3 regions of the Vibrio sp. QJM3NY_39 genome follow, and region 2 is predicted to be linked to each of the others. Evidence: predicted binding sites of a transcription regulator. Region 2 holds the regulator's gene; each other region holds the start of a gene.
What was found. Region 2 encodes PurR, which represses purine synthesis genes. Its sites were predicted from a motif close to TNANGNAAACGTTTNCNTNA; they were not measured.
Positions count from the first base shown of each region.

Region 1 (7,296 bases), 420 kb from region 2:
CTTAAGCGCGGTATCGAAGTTGGTCACATCTTCCAACTAGGTAATACTTACTCTAAAGCAATGAACTGTAACGTGCTTGGTCCTGATGGTAAGAGCGTAATCCTAGAAATGGGTTGTTACGGTATCGGTGTTTCACGTGTTGTTGCATCGGCTATCGAGCAAAACCACGATAAATTCGGTATCACTTGGCCAGATGCACTAGCACCGTTCCAAGTTGCTATCGTACCAATGAACATGCACAAATCTGAGCGCGTTAAAGAAGCCGCTGAGAAGCTATACGCTGAATTAACGGCTATGGGTATCGAAGTTTTATTCGATGACCGTAAAGAGCGCCCTGGTGTTATGTTTAAAGATATCGAGCTTGTGGGTATCCCTCACACTATCGTTATCGGTGATCGCAGCATGGACGAAGGTAACTTCGAATACAAAAACCGTCGTACTGGTGATAAAGAAGTTATCGCAATGGACACGGTTATCGAGCACCTTAAAGCTCAACTAGCTTAGTAATTAAGTAACTGAATAAGTCTGTATTGACTAAATAATTGGTTACTCGCTAGATAAACATTGAAAGGCTGCCATTAGGTGGCCTTTTTTGTGCCTGTCATTTCGCTTCAAACTCCCTTCTATTTATCAGTAGAGTAAATAACGTAAGTTAATCCCCTGTTCATCTTTAAATCCGTATATTGGTGTCATCAACTTTTTGGACATGCTCACCATTGGAGGTATCGATGGATATCAAAAGCTTACTGAACCAAGCACTTAAATCAGATCTCGTTAAACAAGGCACTCAGAAACTTTCACAAGGGTCTTCAAGTTTAAGTGGCCTAACTCAAGGCAGCAATGGCAAGAGTATCAACAAAAGCACGCTCGGAGCCTTCGGTGCAGGCGCAGTTGGCGGAGGACTCTTAGGTGCGTTAATGGGCTCGAAGAAAACCAAGAAAATGGGTAAGAAAGCCGCTGGTATTGGTGGCGCAGCAGCACTTGGCGCTCTCGCTTACAAAGTCTACAACGACTATCAGTCTAAACAAGGCCAAACACCGAATGCCGAACAAGCTCAATTTGATGAGAACGACTCAAACCATAGTGTGCTGATTCTAAGATCTATGATTGCTGCGTCCAAAGCCGATGGTCATGTCGATGAGGAGGAGATGGCAAAGATCGAGCAAGCGGTCGAAAATATGGGCGCGGACTATCAACTGACTAAACTGGTCTCTGAAGAACTGCACAAGCCACTCGACCCAAGTGAGATTGCTCAGCTCGCAACTTCACCTCAACAAGCGAGTGAGATCTACTTAGCCTCTTTGATTGTGGCTGACGAGCAGAATTTTATGGAGAAGGCCTACCTCAGAGAGTTAGCTAAGCAACTCAACCTTGCAGATGAAGTTACTTATCAACTTGAACAGCAGATATCTGGTTAATCATTAGATACTAAGCGACTCGTAAAGAACGACTCAAATGGCAAGCTAGCAAAGTAATACATTGAGCATTAACAGAATGAGATATTGAGCAAGAACAAACTAACTCTGAACTTAATCAGATCCACTTTGTTTTTGCTTATCTCTATGTGTATATTGAGATCAGTTATCATTTGGTTAGGTATAAAAATGAAAGTATACGATTGTTGTGATTTGGTGCGTGCACTGTATTCTCAAATTGGCAGTGGCGACCAAGGCTATATCCCTAAAGCGATCACCTGCGCGGTAAAAACATTGAATGACCTTGCTGCAGATGAATCTCTTCCTAAAGAAGCACGTGATCGCGCTGCATTTGCCGCAGCCAATCTGCTGATCTCAGATTTCGAGGACTAATATGAACCTCGCTAACTTTGAAAAGATGGACTCTGTGATGTTGATGAGCATCGTCAACATGAAGCTACGTGACGACTTCGGCGGTGATTTGGATCGAGTAGTCAACTTCTACGAAATCGACAAAGCAGCCTTGATCGCTAAACTTGCATCTGCTGGTTTTGAGTTTCTTCCAGAAGCCAAACAGTTTCGATAGTCATTTAAAACAAGCTTGATTTTGAAAGGCCAGCCTCAGTGTTGGTCTTTTTTATTGGTGATACGTATTGGATAAACATGTAGTTAGCCAGTTATAAATTATCTGTCTGCATCTATACTTTTATATCTTAGAGTCAACCAACGCTCCTTGAACCAAAGCGTATTGTTGTATAGGCTACCTCAAATAGCATATAAAACTCATCACCCAATCTGATGATAGCGAAGGATTAACAATGAAAAGACTCGGACTTTTGGCAGTTTTCGCTGCAACACTGACTGCAGGTTGCGCTTCAAATACACAGCAAGACAACTTTCGTGAAGCCTCTTTTGAGCTGTGTAATACCGAAGTCGATATCTACTCAGTAAGCCATGATGAGCGAATTCGTATCGTCTGTTCTGATGGTTCTAAATTCGCTTTGAACAGCGAAGATACACTAGAAGTAATGCGTGATATCAACATCGACTATTGTGATGGCGAAGGCTTAGGCAAATTCAACGAGAGCCGCAGCTACTACTCGTTTAGATGTAAGTCAGGTACTTTACTGAGCATCAAAAAGTAAAACCGATACCAACAAATAGCAAAGGGTTGATGTGCAAACATCAGCCCTTTTTAGTACCTGCCTTTCTGTATTCTCAGATAACCCAACGCTCATACCGACCAATACAAAAAAGGCCCCTATACAGGAGCCCTTCAAATCGTATGTTTCAATCAAATAGATTTAGTTCAAGGAAAAGGCGCGGAGTTTTCAGCACCTTTCCCTAAAACAAAAAGGGACTCAATGAGCCCCTTTAAAAGTACTTTTCAAAGTAGTCGTTTGAAATTTTAGGAGAGCACGCGGAGCTTACGGATGTAAGTGAGCATGCTCGACAACGAAGTTCAAATTACTACGAAGAAAAATTAAGCGTAAACCGGTAGACGCTTACAGATCTCTAGTACTTTTGCTTTAGTTGCTTCGATAACAGACTCATCACCCATGTTATCTAGGATGTCACACATCCAACCTGCTAGCTCTTTCGCATCGGCTTCTGAGAAACCACGACGAGTAATAGAAGGAGAACCGATACGGATACCTGAAGTAACGAACGGGCTACGTGGGTCGTTTGGTACTGAGTTCTTGTTCACTGTGATGTTAGCTGAACCTAGTGCTGCATCTGCTTCTTTACCTGTGATGTCTTTGTCGATTAGGTCAACTAGGAACAGGTGGTTCTCTGTAGAACCTGAAACGATGTTGTAACCGCGAGCTAGGAATTCAGCAACCATTGCTTTTGCGTTAGCCACTACGCGTGCTTGGTATTCTTTAAACTCTGGCTCTAGAGCTTCTTTGAACGCTACTGCTTTACCAGCAATAACGTGCATTAGAGGACCACCTTGGCCGCCAGGGAATACTGCTGAGTTCAGCTTCTTGTATAGATCTTCGCCTTCGTTAGAAAGGATAAGACCACCACGAGGACCAGCAAGCGTTTTGTGCGTTGTTGTTGTAACAACGTGAGCGTGTGGAACTGGGTTCGGGTAAACACCCGCTGCGATTAAACCAGCAACGTGAGCCATATCTACGAAGAAGTAAGCACCTACTTTGTCAGCGATTTCACGCATGCGCGCCCAATCACAAACTTGAGAATAAGCTGAGAAACCACCGATGATCATCTTAGGTTTGTGCTCGATTGCGAGAGCTTCCATCTCTTCGTAATCGATTTGGCCAGCTTCATCGATACCGTAAGGAATGATGTTGTAAAGCTTACCAGAGAAGTTTACTGGAGAACCGTGCGTTAGGTGACCACCGTGCGCTAGGCTCATACCTAGAACGGTATCGCCAGCATTCAATAGCGCCATGTATACAGCGTTGTTAGCTTGAGAACCTGAGTGAGGTTGTACGTTCGCGTATTGAGCGCCAAACAGTTCACATGCACGTTCGATTGCTAGAGTTTCAACTTTATCTACGAACTCACAACCGCCGTAGTAACGCTTACCAGGGTAGCCTTCAGCGTATTTGTTTGTAAGTTGAGAACCTTGAGCTTCCATTACACGTGGGCTTGTGTAGTTTTCTGAAGCGATAAGTTCGATGTGCTCTTCCTGACGAAGAGTTTCTTCTTGGATAGCTGCGAATAGGTCCGCATCGTAATCAGCAATGTTCATGTCACGCTTAAGCATCTGTATCTCCTGACTCAGATTGTACTGAAAGTTTCAAAAAAACCACACAACGACCGAAAGCAAACGTTTCCGTCACCGTTTTGATGTGACGCATTCTACATAATTTGATCTAGGTCATAAAGAGCTAATTGCAATTTTATCATGTAGTTTTTTCATAATCACATATAAGATTCATCATGGTTATTAAGCTTATCCAACCAAAGATGACGCTTACTGTCAATTTTACGCTTTACACCCTGTAAAACGCAGATTACATAGGTTTACCTTAATTTTACCCCTCAAGCTACCGAAAGCTAAGGTTTTTCTCTACTATGCACGCCTTTATTGGTTAGGTAATTATTAAAACGATGGAAAAACACTCACGTAAAGAAGATTGGGTAGCTATTCTCACTGGCACGTTTTTAGTGGCGTTAGGCGTCTTCTTTTTACAGTCAGCGAACCTGCTTACCGGTGGTACTACTGGCTTGGCTCTGCTTTTGAGTCAATTCTTACCTGTAACCTTCGGTATTTTGTACTTTGTGGCCAACTGTCCATTCTATTTATTAGCGTGGAAACGATTTGGCCGTAGCTTTGCCATTAGCAGTGCAATTGCTGGTGCGTTAGTTTCTGTGTTTGCCGATCATTTATACCTAGTTATCTCACTAGAAGTTCATAACGAGATCTACTGTGCTGTTGCCGGTGGCTTATTAATGGGCTTAGGTATGTTAATCCTATTCCGTCATCGCTCCAGCTTGGGTGGCTTCAACGTATTATGTTTGTTCATCCAAGACCGCTACGGCATCTCTGTAGGTAAAACTCAGATGGGCATTGATGCCTGTATTCTGTTCGCTTCTTGCTTCTTCGTATCGCCTTGGGTAATTGCCGTTTCGGTATTGGGCACCGCAGTATTGAACATCGTATTGGCAATGAACCACAAGCCTACTCGTTATTCGGTCAACTACGCGTCTTAATTCCAGTTATCCAATCAATGAATTACTAGCTGTTTTTCATAACAAAAACAGCTAGTATTTAGCTTTTATAAGCTACCCTCTCTTTTCTTATGCAAGATTACCTCTCTAACGCCAAAGACACTCAAACCTCGATCTCTATTGAAGGTTTAGAATTCAACCCAGTCACACGTGTCTTGAGTAGCAACGAGCAGGTCATCGATTTAGAACCTCGTTCTATTGAATTACTCGAACTGTTTCTTACTAGCGTGGGTGAGCCTATCGCAGCTGAGCAGATCATCGAATCAGTTTGGCAAAGTAACTTCATTTCAAAGAATGTTCTCACTAATAGAATCAGTACATTGCGTTCTGTATTGCAAAAGCACCTACCAGAAAGCGATGCTACTAAGATCTTGGTGACCTATCCACGCAAAGGATACTTTCTCAATCCGAGCTCAGTGAGTCTGGCCGATACAGCAGTCGAAATTACAGAAGTAACCGAGCCACCTCAGGCCAGCCAAAAGACGTCGCCGCTTAACCTCTTATTACTGTCATTCTCTGTTGTGTTGCTGATAAGCACCGCGACTCTAGGTTATATGTTTTGGCACTCGTCAAACCAAGCCTCCGAGCTAGAACGCACACAGAGGCTGATTCCTAAGGTCGAACTATTACTGAACCGCATCGATGCCATTGGTGATAATGCGAGAACGCGCCGAAAATCCGTTAAAGCGCTACTGCTCCAACAGCAAATTGAATACGCTTATACCGATTTAGCCAACCAAGATGCTCCGAGTTACTTCGTTGACCCAATAGACAGTACTCCTTTCTTTCCGGGCGCAAAAAACATGCGTACCAGTGACTACCTGCTCAATATTCAATTAAAGGATCAGGAGGTCGATACACGTCTTGCAGCTAAAGTCAGCCTTATTTATCCAAGCTCGGGCAAGCTTGCCTTTCGTGGGGTCTACTCAATAGAGTTAGATAACCTCAATGAAGACTTGATGGAGATAAATAGAGAGCTGGCAAACTACTTTGCTCTACCTGCTCCGCTATCACCAGAATGGTCTGTCAGCGATAAAGAACTAAACCATTTGCTTAATGAACAAACGCTAAAGCTGGATAGCGTGCCACTCAACGTGATGACTGCAACATTGATTGCACGACAAATGGCGCTCTTTGAGACTGACCACCAGCGACTGATCAGTTTCACTAGCCTTGTGCAAACACGCTTTAAGTTGATTCCCGATGAGCTCAAACTCTGGCTTGGGATTATCCACTTCAAGTTAAGAGACCTGCAAACTGCCAAAGAGTTTCTGACCAATACGGCGGGTAACTCGACCATCGAGAACGCACTGGTCTATATGATGATTTCCCATATTGCCTACAAGCAAGGGGATATGGATAAGTTTCGCCTCAACTACATGGAATCCTTGGTCGCGTTACTGCGAGTGGTTCCTTCAGAAGAGTTGTTTGCTCGCTTATCCAAACCTGAGTCGAAATCGACCTGTCTCCAGCCTTGGAAAAATCTAAAATTGAGCATCAATGAGCCACTGATCATCAAGCAATGGGAAAACCTAATGCTTAACTACTGCACGAATGTCGGCCATCAATTTTCCGAATGAATAAATATAAATCACTTAAAAACAATAAGTTAAACATAAATTAAGATCTTATGTATCTTCGTTTTTTGCCCTATTAACCCTCTCAACAATAGCATTCCTAAAAACAACAGGCCGCTCTAGGCCAACTATATTAGGAATGCTCAACATGAATAAATCTATGACGCTGCTTGCGACTTCTCTCTTTGCTTTATATGGCTGTGGAGGTGGCTCTTCTTCATCAGGCTCAACTGGTACAACTCAGTTCGATTACCCGATCAACAACTCTCAGTTTGCACCGAAGAACATCACACTATTATCGTACCTAGTATCAGAAGATGGTGAAGAGAACACAGTGTTGGATCTTGCATACCGAGACATCAGTTCTGAACTGATGTTGGCCAATATTCAGTTGGAATTGGATAAGCTAGCTATCTCTAACACTACTGAAGGTGTTGCTGAACTAGAGAAGCTAAAGGCAACGGTAGAGAGCATGGTAAACAGCGGTATCAACGACTTCTATGCTGCAGATGTGACGGTGCAAAGTGAGACAGACAGTGATCTGTTTTACAAAGGCAGTGATGGCTTTGTTAACTCAGTTGATGCCAATATAGAATTGAGCA
Region 1 covers NZ_CM173505.1:772,645-779,940, reverse strand. The annotation lists gene AC3CHU_RS03620 (proline--tRNA ligase) at 1-504, shown strand, start outside; gene AC3CHU_RS03615 (tellurite resistance TerB family protein) at 729-1,418, shown strand; gene AC3CHU_RS03610 (YaeP family protein) at 1,605-1,808, shown strand; gene AC3CHU_RS03605 (DUF4250 domain-containing protein) at 1,810-2,001, shown strand; gene AC3CHU_RS03600 (hypothetical protein) at 2,234-2,560, shown strand; gene glyA (serine hydroxymethyltransferase) at 2,899-4,149, opposite strand; gene AC3CHU_RS03590 (YitT family protein) at 4,497-5,099, shown strand; gene AC3CHU_RS03585 (winged helix-turn-helix domain-containing protein) at 5,189-6,697, shown strand; gene AC3CHU_RS03580 (hypothetical protein) at 6,843-7,296, shown strand, end outside.
Region 1: the regulator PurR is predicted to act here: its motif matches at 4,205-4,224, upstream of glyA (serine hydroxymethyltransferase).

Region 2 (7,296 bases):
TACGATCAGGATCCCGAGATAGCGACCGGCTTTGCTTTTGAAGAGCCAACACCGCAAGCGTTACTGGCAGTATTGCATCGTTCATTACTACTTTATGCACAAAACCCCGCTGAAATTAAGCGTGTTCAACTTTACGCGATGCAACAAGATTTTAGTTGGGAAGATGCGGCAAAAGAATATCTTACGATGTACCATTCTGCATTTTAAAGTGCTGAATTAGCTGTAAAATAAGCTGATGTATAACAACTGAACTTAATAGTAGAAGGCGCTCTGATAGTAGAGTGCCTTTTTGTTTTCTGGTCAGATCACATCACGTTTAGGAAGAGAAAACTTGCAAACTCATTTTAGTCAGGTAGAAAAGGTGGGGTAGGTATTCACATGACTAATGTTAGGTTTGACACTATTATCACTTAAATTTCTTGATTGCGTGATATCCTTAGCCATCGCCTTGTGATGAGGCAGAGCACCATTCCAATAATTAAAGCGATAGGTATGTCTGAGAGTTTACTATTTCATAAAACATTTACTCACCCTACGAGCGATGAGTGGGTTGTATTTGTGCATGGCGCAGGAGGCAGTTCCTCCATTTGGTTTAAGCAGATCAAAGCGTATAAACAGCACTTCAACTTGCTTCTCATTGATTTGAGAGGGCATGGTAAATCAGACAACATCCTCAAAGAGCTGATTTCGAATCGTTATACGTTCAAAGCGGTAACGCTCGATATTCTTAAGGTGTTAGACCATCTGAAAATCCGTTCTGCACACTTTGTAGGCATGTCTTTGGGCACGATTATTGTCCGTAATGTCGCAGAGCTAGCGGCTGGCCGAGTACGTTCAATGGTACTAGGTGGTGCCGTGACCAAACTCAACACTCGCTCTCAAGTCTTAATCAAGTTGGGTAACTTGAGTAAGCACATCATTCCTTATATGTGGTTATACAGCCTTTTTGCTTACGTTGTGATGCCACAAAAAAGCCAAAAAGAATCACGTAACCTGTTTATCCGCGAAGCCAAAAAGCTGTGCCAAAAAGAGTTTAAACGCTGGTTTATCCTTACGGCTGATGTGAACCCATTGATGAAGTACTTTAAAGACCGAGAGTTGCCGATTCCAACTTTGTATTTGATGGGCGAGCGCGACTACATGTTCATCAAGCCAGTAAAAGAAATGGTAGAAGCGCATAAGTCGAGTGAGTTGGTAGAAATTGCCAACTGTGGGCATGTGTGCAACGTAGAAAACCCTGAAGAATTCAATCAACGATCTATCGCTTTTATTCAAAAGCAAATTCAGTGATTCTTTAGCAGAACAGATGCTCGAATAGAATTGAAACAAAAACGGGAAGCTAATTTTAGCTTCCCGTTTTTATTTGGAGGAGGTATCTGACCGAGTTGTTATATAAGGCCGTTGGAGCCACTTTACCTTTCAAAACCTGCTATTCAGGTGAAGCAGTACCGCACTGCCAACAAGAACCGAATTGTGCTTCGTTGACTTCATGACATTCTCCGCAACGCCACTCTTCATAAATGATCGAATCTTGCTGTTTCTGGTAGTCATTAACAACTGCCCGGGCTTTGCTCGCCAATTCTGGCTCATATAACCATACGTAAGGGTCAGTTTCTTCGGCAAATGGGATTTCCCCTTTCAAACCGAATAACCCTTCACCACGAACTTCACACGCAATATTCATACTTTCTAGTAATCCACAGATGATGTGGGCTTCTGTCGGATTCGATGCACTGAAGATTTTCATTGAGATAGAACCTTATCTGGCTATATGCGTTATTTAGCTATTATAAGTATACGTTATTCAGCCACAGGTGCTGAGCGAAATTTATTCATCAACCATTTAGCAATGATTGGGAATACACCCAGCAAGGCAAATGACAATAGTACTGAAGGGGACACGATACCCGAAAGTGAATCAATTTCCGCGAGTTGAGTACCAGCATTCAAGAAAACGGCAGTACCCGGTAACATTCCTATTTGACTTGTAATGTAATAGCGACTCACAGACATCGGTGTTAGACCCATCAACAGGTTGATAAGGAAAAATGGGAATACAGGAATCAGACGCAGAGAAAACAAGTAAAATGCTCCGTCTTTTTCAACGCCCTTGTTAATCGTTGCTAATTTGTCACCAAATTTAGTTTGGATCCAGTCACGTAACAGATAACGGCTACTTAAAAACGCGAGGGTTGCACCAATGGCACTGGCGAAAGAGACCAGCAGCAAACTATTCCAGAAACCAAATAGCGCAGCCCCTAACAGGGTCACAACAGCAGCACCAGGAATTGAGAAAGCAGTAATCATTACATACGCGACAAAATAGATAGCAGCGGCAGCAATGAAGTTGCTATCAATGTAGTCATTTAAAACGGCTTGTTGGGCCTTGGCATTTTCAAGCGTTAGGTATTGGCCGAAATTGACGCCTAACAAGACGATGGTTACGACCAACACAATACCCAATATCATTTTCTTACTCATTGATACTTCCTCTAAATTTTCAATGTATACCATTAGTATAGATAGACAGGCAAAGCATAGATTAACTTTCAGCAGATATAAAAAAAGCCGCAGTAAATGCGGCTTAGTTATGTATATAGTTTTTCACTTACAATGTTAATTGACGCGATTGATAAGCTCTTCACGACGCTGCTGCGGTATAACAGACCAATGTGTGCCATTGATCGCGCCTTCTAGCGCCCAAAGTAGTTCAATACTGACAGAAGACGCATGTGATTCTTTGATGGCGTTAAATGCGTTTACAGAGCCAGATTCATATAAACGCTCTACGGAATCGATCCCTGCTTTTTTCAACATACGCTCAGTGGCGAGTCGAAGGTTGGGCAGATCTTTGAGTCGAGTAGGCTTAGCTGAAGATTGCTCAGCTTTTTCTTCTTTAGCAAAACCCAGAGACGTTGTTGCAAGCTGCAAGATTTTCTCTTGGTCTTGCCACAGGCCTTCGGGTAAAGCGAAATATTTAGTAACGACAGGGAAACCACGTTTTTTGTAGACGTACGGTTGAAACCCTTGTTGTTCGAACTGTTTCGTTGTGCATTTGTCTGCTCGTATGTGCAGCTGGTCATTTACAACCAGAGCAAACATAGTGTCATCAGCAAAAAGACCGAAGCCACCAAACATCGAGCGTGATTTTATTTTTCCTAGGGATTCAAATAATTTCATTGAATCCTTTAGTATCGGTTTATCCATGTTATTTATCTCGGTGTATTTGAACTACGCCACCAAATAAGCAGGTCCGAGAGATTAGCAAAATGTTGCAATTAAATTGTCAATTAGCCGTAAATTACTAAATTATTAGTAGTTACTGCATTTTGCCATCGGTAACCCCGCTACCATACCAACGAGTGGTTTAGGCCGGAAGCTTTGCGTCTCACTCTTTCAAGTGATTTGCCCTGTGCGTGACTGATTGAATAGAATAAAGTTTTTGTTGAATGAGGCTCACACTTGTTATTTCAAAATGTGATACTGCTTCAATTAATGATCTTTCCAGTATGATACCAGGTTCATTGATGTTGTTGATAAAAAAAGCGCACCTAAAGGTGCGCTTGATTAAACTAAACTGAATTTATCAATTAATTTAACGTTTTAACTGTGCTTCGCTCAACAATTTCAGGGTGCATTTCGAATACACGTTTTTCATGGTCTTTGTCTTTGATGCGTTCTAACAAAATTTCGAATGCATTCTTACCAACACGACGCTTCGGTTGGTGAACCGTGGTCAATGGTGGAGAGAAGTATTCAGCTAACTCGATGTTATCGTAACCAATCACTGAAATATCTTCAGGGATACGAATACCTTGTTGTTGTAAGCGACTCATTAGGCCAAGTGCCATGGTGTCGTTAAAACAGAATACGGCTGTAGGGCGATCTTCCATTTTAATAATTTGATCAGCAGCAATCACAGCGGTATCACACTCAAAGTTGCCTTCAATGATTAGACGCTCATCAGTAGCTATTTTGGCTTCACCCAACGCACGTTTGTAACCTGCAATACGTTCTACACATGCTGCTTTGTCTAAGTGGCCACTTAAGCAAGCAATCTTAGAATGACCGCGTTCAATAAGGTACTTGGTTGCCAGATAGCCACCTTCTTCAGAGTTATCAATGATCTTATCGGCTTGAGAGGTCTCAGGGCCCCAATCCATGACAACTTTAGGGATATCAGCGTGACGGTCTAACATCTCTCTTAATTCTTCAGTTAGGTCTGAACACATAACCAAGATGCCATCTACACGTTTCTCTGCAAGCATTCGAATGTAGTCGCGCTGCTTCTCATAGATACCGCCAGTGTTACACAAGATCAAAGTGTAACCTTGACGGTAACAGTAACTCTCAACACCATCGATAACTTCAGAGAAGAATAGGTTGGTTGATTGAGTCACTAGCATGCCGATAGTGCGCGTTGTATTACATTTTAAGCTACGAGCAACAGCACTCGGCGCGTAGTTTAGTTCGTCTACGGCTTTGTTTACTTTTTCTTGAGTCGCTTCTGCAACAAAGCGAGTTTTGTTGATTACGTGAGAAACGGTTGTTGTTGATACGCCTGCTAAGCGAGCGACATCTTTTATAGTGGCCATGGTTTTATCCTATTAGAAGCTACTTTCCCAAAGTACGGAATGAAGTAGCCGTTAAGCTACCTAACTAAGAGCTTAAATTTGTAGGGCTCTTTGGGTACTAAAGTGCTAAAAAACAAAAAACCGCTATTGAGCGGCTTGTCTTAACACCGAAATGCTCAAAACTATAATAAGCATAGCATTTCGTGAATGTTTCATATTTTATCGTTTGCGGTCACAATTTTAGACTGACTAGAAATTACTCGCAATAAAATTCACCCGGAAATCCGGGTGAATTGTCACATTCTTCTGAATTTATTTAACGAGTCATCCAATCAGCTTATTCACCAGCAAGGTATTGGGTGTCCAATTTGCAGAATGCAAGTAGCAGAGATGAGACTGATGCGTAGAAACCGAATTCGTCAACGTCATGACATTTAACGTTGAACTTTGGTACCCAAGTAAGAAGTTGTTGCTCGATAAATTGCTGTTGAACAGCGAAGGATTTTTCTAGCTCTTCTTCAAGCTCCGTTTCATTAGAACGGATGATCAAGTTGCCAAGGAAGTCGAGTTCGATAGCGATGTGGTCAGCTGGTTCTTTTAGGTCTTGGTTCACCACTAAGTTGTGCTTGGCCATGATCTCTTCCATATCTTTTGCTGGCTTATCATTCAAAAGGCCAGTCTCACCGATATACATAGAAGCGTAAGGAAGTGCGCCATGCTTATCTGTTTTTAAGAATAAGTCACAGAAGTCAGCAGACAATTCTAGTTGAGCATCCTCACGCGTTTGTAGGCGGTTTAGCGCATCCACTAGGCTATCGATCGCCGGTTTTAGTGTTTCATTTTCGCCTAAACCAGTTAGGAAAGAACGAATTTCAACAGAGTGGTAGTGATCGAGTTCTTCTTGAGTGAGCTCTTTAGCGAATAAGCTTGATAGCCACCAGTATATTTCTGCTCTTTGCTCGTTGAACGCTTTCGTATCTTTCATTTCTTAGATCCTGATTTAGTCTTGTGGTGTTACTTATATGCATCTTGAAGTTACTTGTGCAAAGCACACCAAGGCTGAATAACAAGGTTATTTGCGAAACGCAAAGTTACTCGTTAGTAGTAATGCCTATATTGAATTGCGATGGACGATAAATAGCAAGGTTTAAGATTGTCTTGTATCAAAAAAGATCCATGTTTCTGGCTTTTATCTTGTGTACCACTAGAATTGTTACGAGTTATGAATAGAATAGTCACTGAAACTATTAAATAAGAAAAGTGGTGTAGATGAGCTATCACGTATTAGTCGTAGAAGATGATGTGGTAACCCGCAGTAAACTGGTCGGATACTTCCAGAACGAAGGTTACACAGTAAGCGAAGCAGAAAGCGGCGCTCAAATGAGAAACGTGTTAGAAGATAATAACGTTGACCTCATTATGCTGGACATCAACTTACCAGGCGAAGATGGATTGATGCTAACTCGCGAATTACGCAGTCAATCAGACATTGGAATTATTTTAGTTACTGGACGCACGGATAGCATCGACAAAATCGTTGGCCTTGAAATGGGCGCTGACGATTACGTTACTAAACCCTTCGAACTTCGCGAGTTATTGGTTCGAGTTAAAAACCTACTTTGGCGCATTTCTGCCGCTCGTAAAACAGCAGCAGGTAAGGTTGAAGAGACTGAAGACGAATCTGTGGTTCGTTTTGGTGAGTGGACGTTTGATATCCCTCGTCGTGCGCTAAGCAAAAACGGCGAGCCGGTAAAACTGACTAAAGCTGAATATGAACTGTTGGTAGCGCTTTCTTCTTACCCTAACCAGGTATTAAGTCGTGAACGCATTCTGAATATGATCAGCCACCGAGTGGATGCTCCAAACGATCGAACTATCGACGTGTTAATCCGTCGTATGCGTGCGAAGATGGAGTTTGACCCTAAGAATCCACAAATTTTTGTAACGGTTCACGGTGAAGGTTACATGTTCGCTGGTGATTGATTTCCTTCGGGAGTGACCAATCAACAACGATATTTAAACGTAAAAGCCGAGACATCATTGATGTCTCGGCTTTTTTATTACTTAGCTTTTACTGTTTATGAACTGGAAACCTGCAAATTACTTGGTTAATCAGTCTTGCCTATCTGGCCGAGTCTACAGATCAGGCTATGTCTACAGGTAAGGCTATGTCTACAGGTAAGATTATGTCTACAGGTAAGATTATGTCTACTGATAAAATTCAGTTTACTGATTCGGCTGAGCTTATTGAGGCTGCGCCGCAGAAATACCACCGTCATCTTCAACTAAGCGAGATGTTTCAGGAACAACAATGGGTTCTTCAACGGTGTCATTACTTGTATCAAGCCAATCACGCAGGCTTTGCCACATCAACCCCATTGTTTCGTGCCAGTAACGTTCAGTTTGCTCAAGGTAAAGAGCTTTGGGCATGTACTTATTCCAAGGTTCAACAATCCCTTCTTGTGCAAGGTAGTTGGTTGGTGCTGGTAATGGCCTCATGCCGGCAGCATGGAATTCATTCAATGCGCGAGTCATATGGCTAGCGGAAGTTACCAGTACCATTCTTTTATTTTTAACGAACGCAGCGGCTTGGCGGGCTTCTTCCCAAGTGTCTTTTGCTGTTTCAAGCAGAATGATATCGGGCTTTGAGACACCTAGTGCCAACGCAACTTTGGCCATCATTCTAGCATTGCTCACTTCAGTGCCTGCGCCATAGCCAGAC
Region 2 covers NZ_CM173505.1:1,197,612-1,204,907, forward strand. The annotation lists gene glgA (glycogen synthase GlgA) at 1-207, shown strand, start outside; gene AC3CHU_RS05480 (alpha/beta fold hydrolase) at 493-1,290, shown strand; gene AC3CHU_RS05485 (putative signal transducing protein) at 1,430-1,747, opposite strand; gene AC3CHU_RS05490 (TVP38/TMEM64 family protein) at 1,801-2,481, opposite strand; gene AC3CHU_RS05495 (TfoX/Sxy family DNA transformation protein) at 2,617-3,207, opposite strand; cyclic di-GMP riboswitch class I at 3,335-3,420, opposite strand; gene purR (HTH-type transcriptional repressor PurR) at 3,591-4,595, opposite strand; gene torD (molecular chaperone TorD) at 4,912-5,559, opposite strand; gene torR (two-component system response regulator TorR) at 5,844-6,557, shown strand; gene elyC (envelope biogenesis factor ElyC) at 6,819-7,296, opposite strand, start outside.

Region 3 (7,296 bases), 760 kb from region 2:
GTGCGAAGAACTCTTCACCAGCGTCTAGTAGACCGTCGATCCATGGAAGAAGTTTCTTAGCAGCGTGGTCAGTATGAAGAATAACTGGAACACCGTAAGATTCTGCTACTGCGTGAACGTATTTTGCACCAGCTACAGCGCCAAGAATTTGTGCGCCTTGACCTTCAAGTTTAACGCCTTTACCAGCGAAGAAACCAGCACCGCCGTTAGAGAACTGAACAACAACTGGAGCTTTTGCTTTAGCAGCAGCTTCAAGAACAGCGTTGATAGTATCAGTGTTGATTACGTTTACTGCAGGAAGAGCAAATTTGTTTGCTTTTGCTACTTCAAATACTTTCTGTACGTCATCGCCAGAAATCACACCAGGTTTTACAAAATCGAAGATCTTAGACATGGAAATAGTCCTATTTATTCTATCGTTTTAAGATTAAAAAACTTAAGTTTAAAAATTTGCAATCGTTTGCTCACAACTTATGCCATTCTAGCAAAAAAGTGTGATATGCAGCAAACGTTAAAAGGCGAGATTCACATCTCGCCTTTCTAAATCAATTATGCTTTAGCACGCTCTTCAAGCATTGCTACTGCAGGAAGTACTTTACCTTCAACAAACTCAAGGAAAGCGCCGCCGCCAGTAGAGATGTAAGAAACATCTGCTTTGATACCGAACTTGTCGATAGCTGCTAGCGTGTCACCACCGCCTGCTACTGAGAAACCTTCAGAGTCAGCGATTGCCTTAGAAATGCCAGCAGTACCCGCTTCGAAATTTTTGAATTCGAATACGCCTACAGGGCCGTTCCAAAGAATTGTTTTTGCGTTGCCGATGATTTCAGCTAGAGCTGCAGTTGAATCTGGGCCAAGGTCGAAGATCATGTCGTCGTCTTGAACTTCAGAAACGTGCTTGATTTCAGCTTCTGCGTTTTCGTCGAATACTTTAGCACATGCAACGTCAGTCGCTACTGGGATAGCACACTCTTTCATTAGCTTCTTAGCCGTTTCAACTAGGTCAGCTTCGTATAGAGACTTACCTACGTTGTGGCCTTCAGCAGCGATGAACGTGTTCGCGATACCACCACCAACAACAAGTTGGTCAGCGATTTTAGAAAGAGATTCTAGAACAGTTAGTTTAGTAGAAACTTTAGAACCACCAACGATAGCCACTAGTGGGCGAGCTGGGTTGTCCATTGCTTTACCAAGAGCTTCAAGCTCAGCCGCTAGAAGAGGACCAGCACATGCTACAGGAGCGTAAGTACCAACGCCGTGTGTAGAAGCTTGAGCACGGTGAGCTGTACCGAATGCGTCCATCACGAAGATGTCACATAGTGCAGCGTATTGCTTAGAAAGTGCTTCTTCGTTCTTCTTCTCGCCTTTGTTAAAGCGAACGTTTTCAAGAACAGTTAGTTCACCAGCGTTTAGCTCAAGACCATTTACGTAATCTTTCGCTAGTTTAACGTCGCAGTCTAGTGCGTCGTTTAGGTAGTTAACTACAGGAGCTAGAGAGAACTCTTCGTTGTATTCGCCTTCAGTAGGACGACCAAGGTGAGAAGTAACCATAACTTTTGCGCCAGCTTCTAGGCAAAGTTTGATAGTTGGTAGAGATGCAAGGATACGTGCATCTGAAGTTACTTTACCGTCTTTTACTGGTACGTTTAGGTCAGCACGGATGAATACGCGTTTACCTGCAAGTTCCAGGTCAGTCATCTTGATCACAGACATGATTTGTCCTCTCAAATTTAAATAAAAATAAAGTTTTGGAAACTCAGCAACCCTGCTAAGCCTATAAATTATTCAACTGGTAATTCTTTCACTACTAATAATATGTGGACTCTTAGTATTTATTTCAAGCTAAAAAATAAATAATCCACACATTTGCTTCTAGGTCTTACTTCTTGCCTTCAGAAGCTTGCATTGCAAGAACCGTATCCAGCATCCGGTTCGCAAAGCCCCATTCATTGTCACACCACACAAGCATTTTTACTAAGTGGCCGTTGCTCACTCGAGTTTGTGAACCATCAACAATTGCGCTATGGGGATCGTGATTAAAGTCGATGGAAACGAGTGGCGCTTCAGTATAGTCAACTATATTGTGTAATGTACACTGGGATGCATTAACAATGGTTTGATTTACGTCATTAACTTTCACATTTGCATTAATTGTGACACTTAAATCCATCGCAGTGACGTTTACCGTCGGCACACGCACAGATATAGCTTCAAATTTGTTAGAAAATTTCGGGAAGATTCTTTCAATACCTTTATGCAATTTGGTATCGACAGGAATGATGGATTGGCTTGCTGCTCGAGTTCGACGTAGGTCGCTGTGGTACGCATCGATCACTTGCTGGTCATTCATAGAAGAGTGAATGGTCGTAATCGTGCCGGACTCAATACCAAAGGCATCATCAAGCACCTTGATGATAGGGACAATACAATTGGTGGTACATGAACCATTGGAAACGATTCGATGATCGGCTTCGATAGTCTCGTGATTCACACCATAGATAATGGTGTTATCAAGGTCATTAGCACCAGGATGCGAGAACAGCACCTTTTTCGCTCCAGCAGCGATGTGTGCTAAGCCGTCATCTCGGCAACCGTAAACACCGGTACAATCGAGAACAATATCGACTTCAAGGTCACGCCAAGGCAGCAGTTCAATATCAGCCAAGTGTAAGATACGAATGGTATCAAACTCTCCTTTATCTTCAGCACCAATGCCATGATGAACATAGATGTGCTCTTGATCGTTTGAGATTTTCTTGCCGAAGCGGCCGTGACTGGTGTCGTACTGCAATAGGTGAGCCATAGCGTCAGGCTGAGCAAGCTCATTGACCGCTACTACTTTGATTTGTTGGCTTTTGCCACTTTCATAGACAGCGCGCAATACATTGCGCCCTATTCGTCCAAATCCATTTATCGCGACTTTTAGCATAGTTCCGTACATCTAACCAAAATTTCGTGCAACAGATGATAACTGAATCCTACCTAAAAGGCATTACTTGAATAACTCAGCTGACTTATGACAGATTGATCTGTTGCTTGTAAGCCTTAGTCTAAGTGATAACAAACCCCAGATACAAAAAAACCGAGCTTAAAGCTCGGTTTTTTCATTCATTTCATTGTTCGCACAAGGCTAGTAATCAATGATTAAGCAAGAAGTTCTTTCGCTGTATTTACTACGTTTTCAGTAGTGAAACCGAACATCTTGAATAGCTCGCCTGCTGGTGCAGATTCGCCGAACGTTGTCATACCGATGATCTTTCCACCGAAGCCAACGTACTTATACCAGAAGTCAGCGATGCCAGCTTCTACAGCAATACGTACTGTTACGTCAGCTGGAAGTACAGACTCACGGTATTCAGCGTCTTGCTTATCAAACGCGTCAGTTGCAGGCATAGAGACTACGCGTACCGCTTTACCTTCAGCTGTTAGTTCAGCAGCAGCGCTAACCGCTAGCTCAACTTCAGAACCCGTTGCAATGATGATTAGCTCTGGCTTGCCAGCACAATCTTTCAGGATGTAACCCCCCTTCGCGATGTTTGCTACTTGCTCAGCGTCACGATCTTGTTGTGCAAGGTTTTGACGAGAGAAGATAAGTGCAGAAGGACCATCTTTACGCTCGATTGCCAGTTTCCAAGCAACAGCAGACTCAACTTGGTCACATGGGCGCCATGTGCTCATGTTTGGAGTCAGACGTAGAGAAGCGATCTGCTCAACCGGTTGGTGAGTAGGACCATCTTCGCCTAGGCCGATAGAATCGTGTGTGTAAACTTGGATGTTCTGAATTTTCATCAGAGCCGCCATACGCATTGCGTTACGTGCGTATTCCATGAACATTAGGAACGTTGCACCGTATGGTACGAAACCACCGTGCAGAGCGATACCGTTCATGATAGCCGTCATACCGAATTCACGTACACCGTAGTGGATGTAGTTACCTGAGAAATCGTTCGCTTCAAGAGACTTAGAACCAGACCACATAGTCAGGTTAGAAGGCGCAAGGTCAGCAGAGCCGCCCATGAATTCAGGTAGCATAGCGCCGAACGCTTCTAGCGCATTTTGAGATGCTTTACGTGATGCGATGTTTGCTGGGTTAGCTTGAAGGTCAGCAATGATTGCGTTTGCTTTCTCTTCCCATTCAGCTGGAAGCTCGCCGTTAGTACGACGTTTAAATTCTGCTGCTAGCTCTGGGTGAGCCGCTGCGTATGCGTCAAACTTAGCATTCCAAGCCGCTTCTTTCGCTGCGCCCGCTTCTTTCGCATTCCACTCAGCTGCGATATCAGCTGGAATTTCGAAAGGACCGTGTTCCCAACCAAGTGCCGCTTTAGTTGCTGTGATTTCATCAGCGCCTAGTGGAGCACCGTGACAGTCGTGCGTACCCGCTTTGTTTGGAGAACCAAAACCGATAATAGTTTTAGTACAGATAAGCGTTGGACGAGGATCCGCTTTAGCTGCTTCGATAGCCGCGTTGATAGCATCAGAGTCGTGACCATCAACGGCCGGGATTACGTGCCAGCCGTAAGCTTCAAAACGCTTAGGTGTATCGTCAGAGAACCAACCTTCAACTTCGCCATCGATAGAGATGCCGTTGTCATCCCAGAAAGCAACCAGCTTACCAAGACCTAGCGTACCTGCTAGAGAACATGCTTCGTGAGAGATACCTTCCATCAGACAACCATCACCCATGAATGCATAAGTGAAGTGATCGACGATGTCGTGGCCTTCTTTGTTGAACTGTGCAGCCAATGCTTTCTCAGCCATCGCCATACCAACAGCGTTAGTGATGCCTTGACCTAGAGGACCAGTCGTTGTTTCGATACCAGGAGCGTAACCGTACTCTGGGTGACCAGGAGTCTTAGAGTGCAGTTGACGGAAGTTCTTAAGGTCTTCAATTGAAAGCTCGTAACCTGCAAGATGAAGCAGAGAGTAAATCAACATTGAACCATGCCCGTTAGACAGAATAAAACGGTCGCGGTCAGCCCACTCTGGGTTTGCTGGGTTGTGGTTCAAGTGACCACGCCAAAGAACTTCAGCGATGTCAGCCATACCCATAGGTGCGCCAGGGTGGCCTGAATTTGCTTGTTGAACGCCATCCATGCTAAGTGCGCGAATTGCATTGGCTAGATCTTTACGAGAAGGCATGTCTGCTCCTGAGTACATAAGCGATTTAAAAAAGAGATTGATGCTAAAGTTTTCATTTTTATTAGCGCGGGTATTCTCTCAAACGACTTTAGCGACTGCAAACGTTTTACTGGCATTTTAACGGTCACTTTTCGCAATTTTCGAACATTTACATCACTTAGCAATGCGTTATCTCGACCGATACGCAAACGTTTAGTTATGACATATCATAAAAAAGAGCTTGTAATTCGACCGCTGGAATTTAGAATAGCCGTCTAGATGTAGAAACACCTACAAAATATACTGTATTTAATGGCGTCGCTTCCTAGCTTGCGACGCCTGAAATTATTTGCATTTAACTATTTGCAACTAAAAACTAAACTAAAAGTGGAGCTCTCATGGCTAAGCACCTATTCACTTCTGAATCTGTTTCAGAAGGCCATCCAGATAAAATTGCAGACCAAATCTCTGATGCTGTTCTTGATGCCATCTTGGAACAAGATCCAAAAGCACGTGTTGCTTGTGAGACTTACGTAAAAACCGGCATGGTTATGGTTGGCGGTGAAGTAACAACGTCTGCATGGGTTGATATCGAAGAAATCACTCGTGAAACAGTTCGTGAAATTGGTTACGTTCATTCTGATATGGGCTTTGACGCTGACTCTTGTGCAGTACTAAACACAATTGGTAAGCAGTCTCCAGACATCAACCAAGGTGTTGATAAAGCCGATCCTAAAGATCAAGGCGCAGGCGACCAAGGTATCATGTTTGGTTACGCGACTAACGAAACACCAATCCTAATGCCAGCTCCAATTACTTACTCTCACCTTCTTGTTAAGAAGCAAGCTGAAGTACGTAAGAGCGGCAAGCTTGACTTCCTTCGCCCAGATGCGAAATCTCAAGTAACGTTCCAATACGACCAAGGTAAGATTGTTGGTATCGACGCTGTTGTTCTTTCGACTCAACACTGTGATTCAGTAACAACACCTGACCTACGTGAAGCGGTAATGGAAGAGATCATCAAGCCAGTACTTCCTGCTGAGTGGATCAACAAAGACACTAACTTTTTCATCAACCCAACCGGCCGTTTCGTAATCGGTGGCCCAATGGGTGACTGTGGTCTAACAGGTCGTAAGATCATCGTTGATACCTACGGCGGCGCAGCTCGTCACGGTGGCGGTGCATTCTCTGGTAAAGATCCATCAAAAGTTGACCGTTCTGCAGCTTACGCAGCTCGTTACGTTGCGAAAAACATCGTTGCTGCTGGTATGGCTGACCGTTGTGAGATTCAACTGTCTTACGCTATCGGTGTTGCAGATCCAACATCTATCATGGTTGAAACGTTTGGTACTGAGAAAGTAGCTCACGAAATCATCATTGAAGCCGTTCGTCAAAACTTCGACCTACGTCCATACGGTCTTCAAGAGATGCTGAACCTTCTTCAGCCTATCTACAAGCAGACTGCTGCATACGGCCACTTCGGTCGTGAAGAGTTCCCTTGGGAAGCGACTGACAAAGCAGCAATCCTTGCGGACTTCGCTGGCCTAAAATAATTTAGCCACTGCGATTTGTTTCTTTAAAGTCCTTACTGCTTAGTAAGGGCTTTATTTTTATGTACTTACCAAACCTTTCCTTACTAGACCACCCTGCCCAAGTCTTCTTTACCGTTAACCACTTAGTATAAAAACCCACCGATAATTTGTGTTTTCGAACACTACTGACAATAGTTAAGGTAACTCCTAGGCGATCAAGCTCACATTTAACTCAAAGTAATTCAGTCTGATAGCTCTCGTTAAATGCACGCTAGAACAATAACTGGGACGAAAAAGAGCATTTTAGCTCAATACCATAATCCTCATATGATCGCAATACTGAGCTTTATGGAACTATAACTAGGACGTTATTTAACTAGGGGGATATATGCCTCGTACTGTACACCCATCCGAACTGAACGATAAGAAACACAAGGTCAGCGATCCGGATTATGCTCGCACCATTCCTTGTAACCAAGTAAGCATATCCGCCCCATTCCATTGGTTATCGCTTGCACTGCATGACTTAGTGAGAATGCCATTAATTAGCGCATTTTACGGTTTGTGCTTTATGGGTGCGGCCATCGCCATTGTTCAACTTGTCCAATGGCAAGGAACACATTTGGTCGTTATGCCAAGCTTGATT
Region 3 covers NZ_CM173505.1:438,822-446,117, reverse strand. The annotation lists gene fbaA (class II fructose-bisphosphate aldolase) at 1-394, opposite strand, end outside; gene AC3CHU_RS02195 (phosphoglycerate kinase) at 550-1,713, opposite strand; gene epd (erythrose-4-phosphate dehydrogenase) at 1,880-2,929, opposite strand; gene tkt (transketolase) at 3,145-5,139, opposite strand; gene metK (methionine adenosyltransferase) at 5,517-6,671, shown strand; gene AC3CHU_RS02175 (DUF2189 domain-containing protein) at 7,039-7,296, shown strand, end outside.
Region 3: the regulator PurR is predicted to act here: its motif matches at 5,320-5,339, upstream of metK (methionine adenosyltransferase).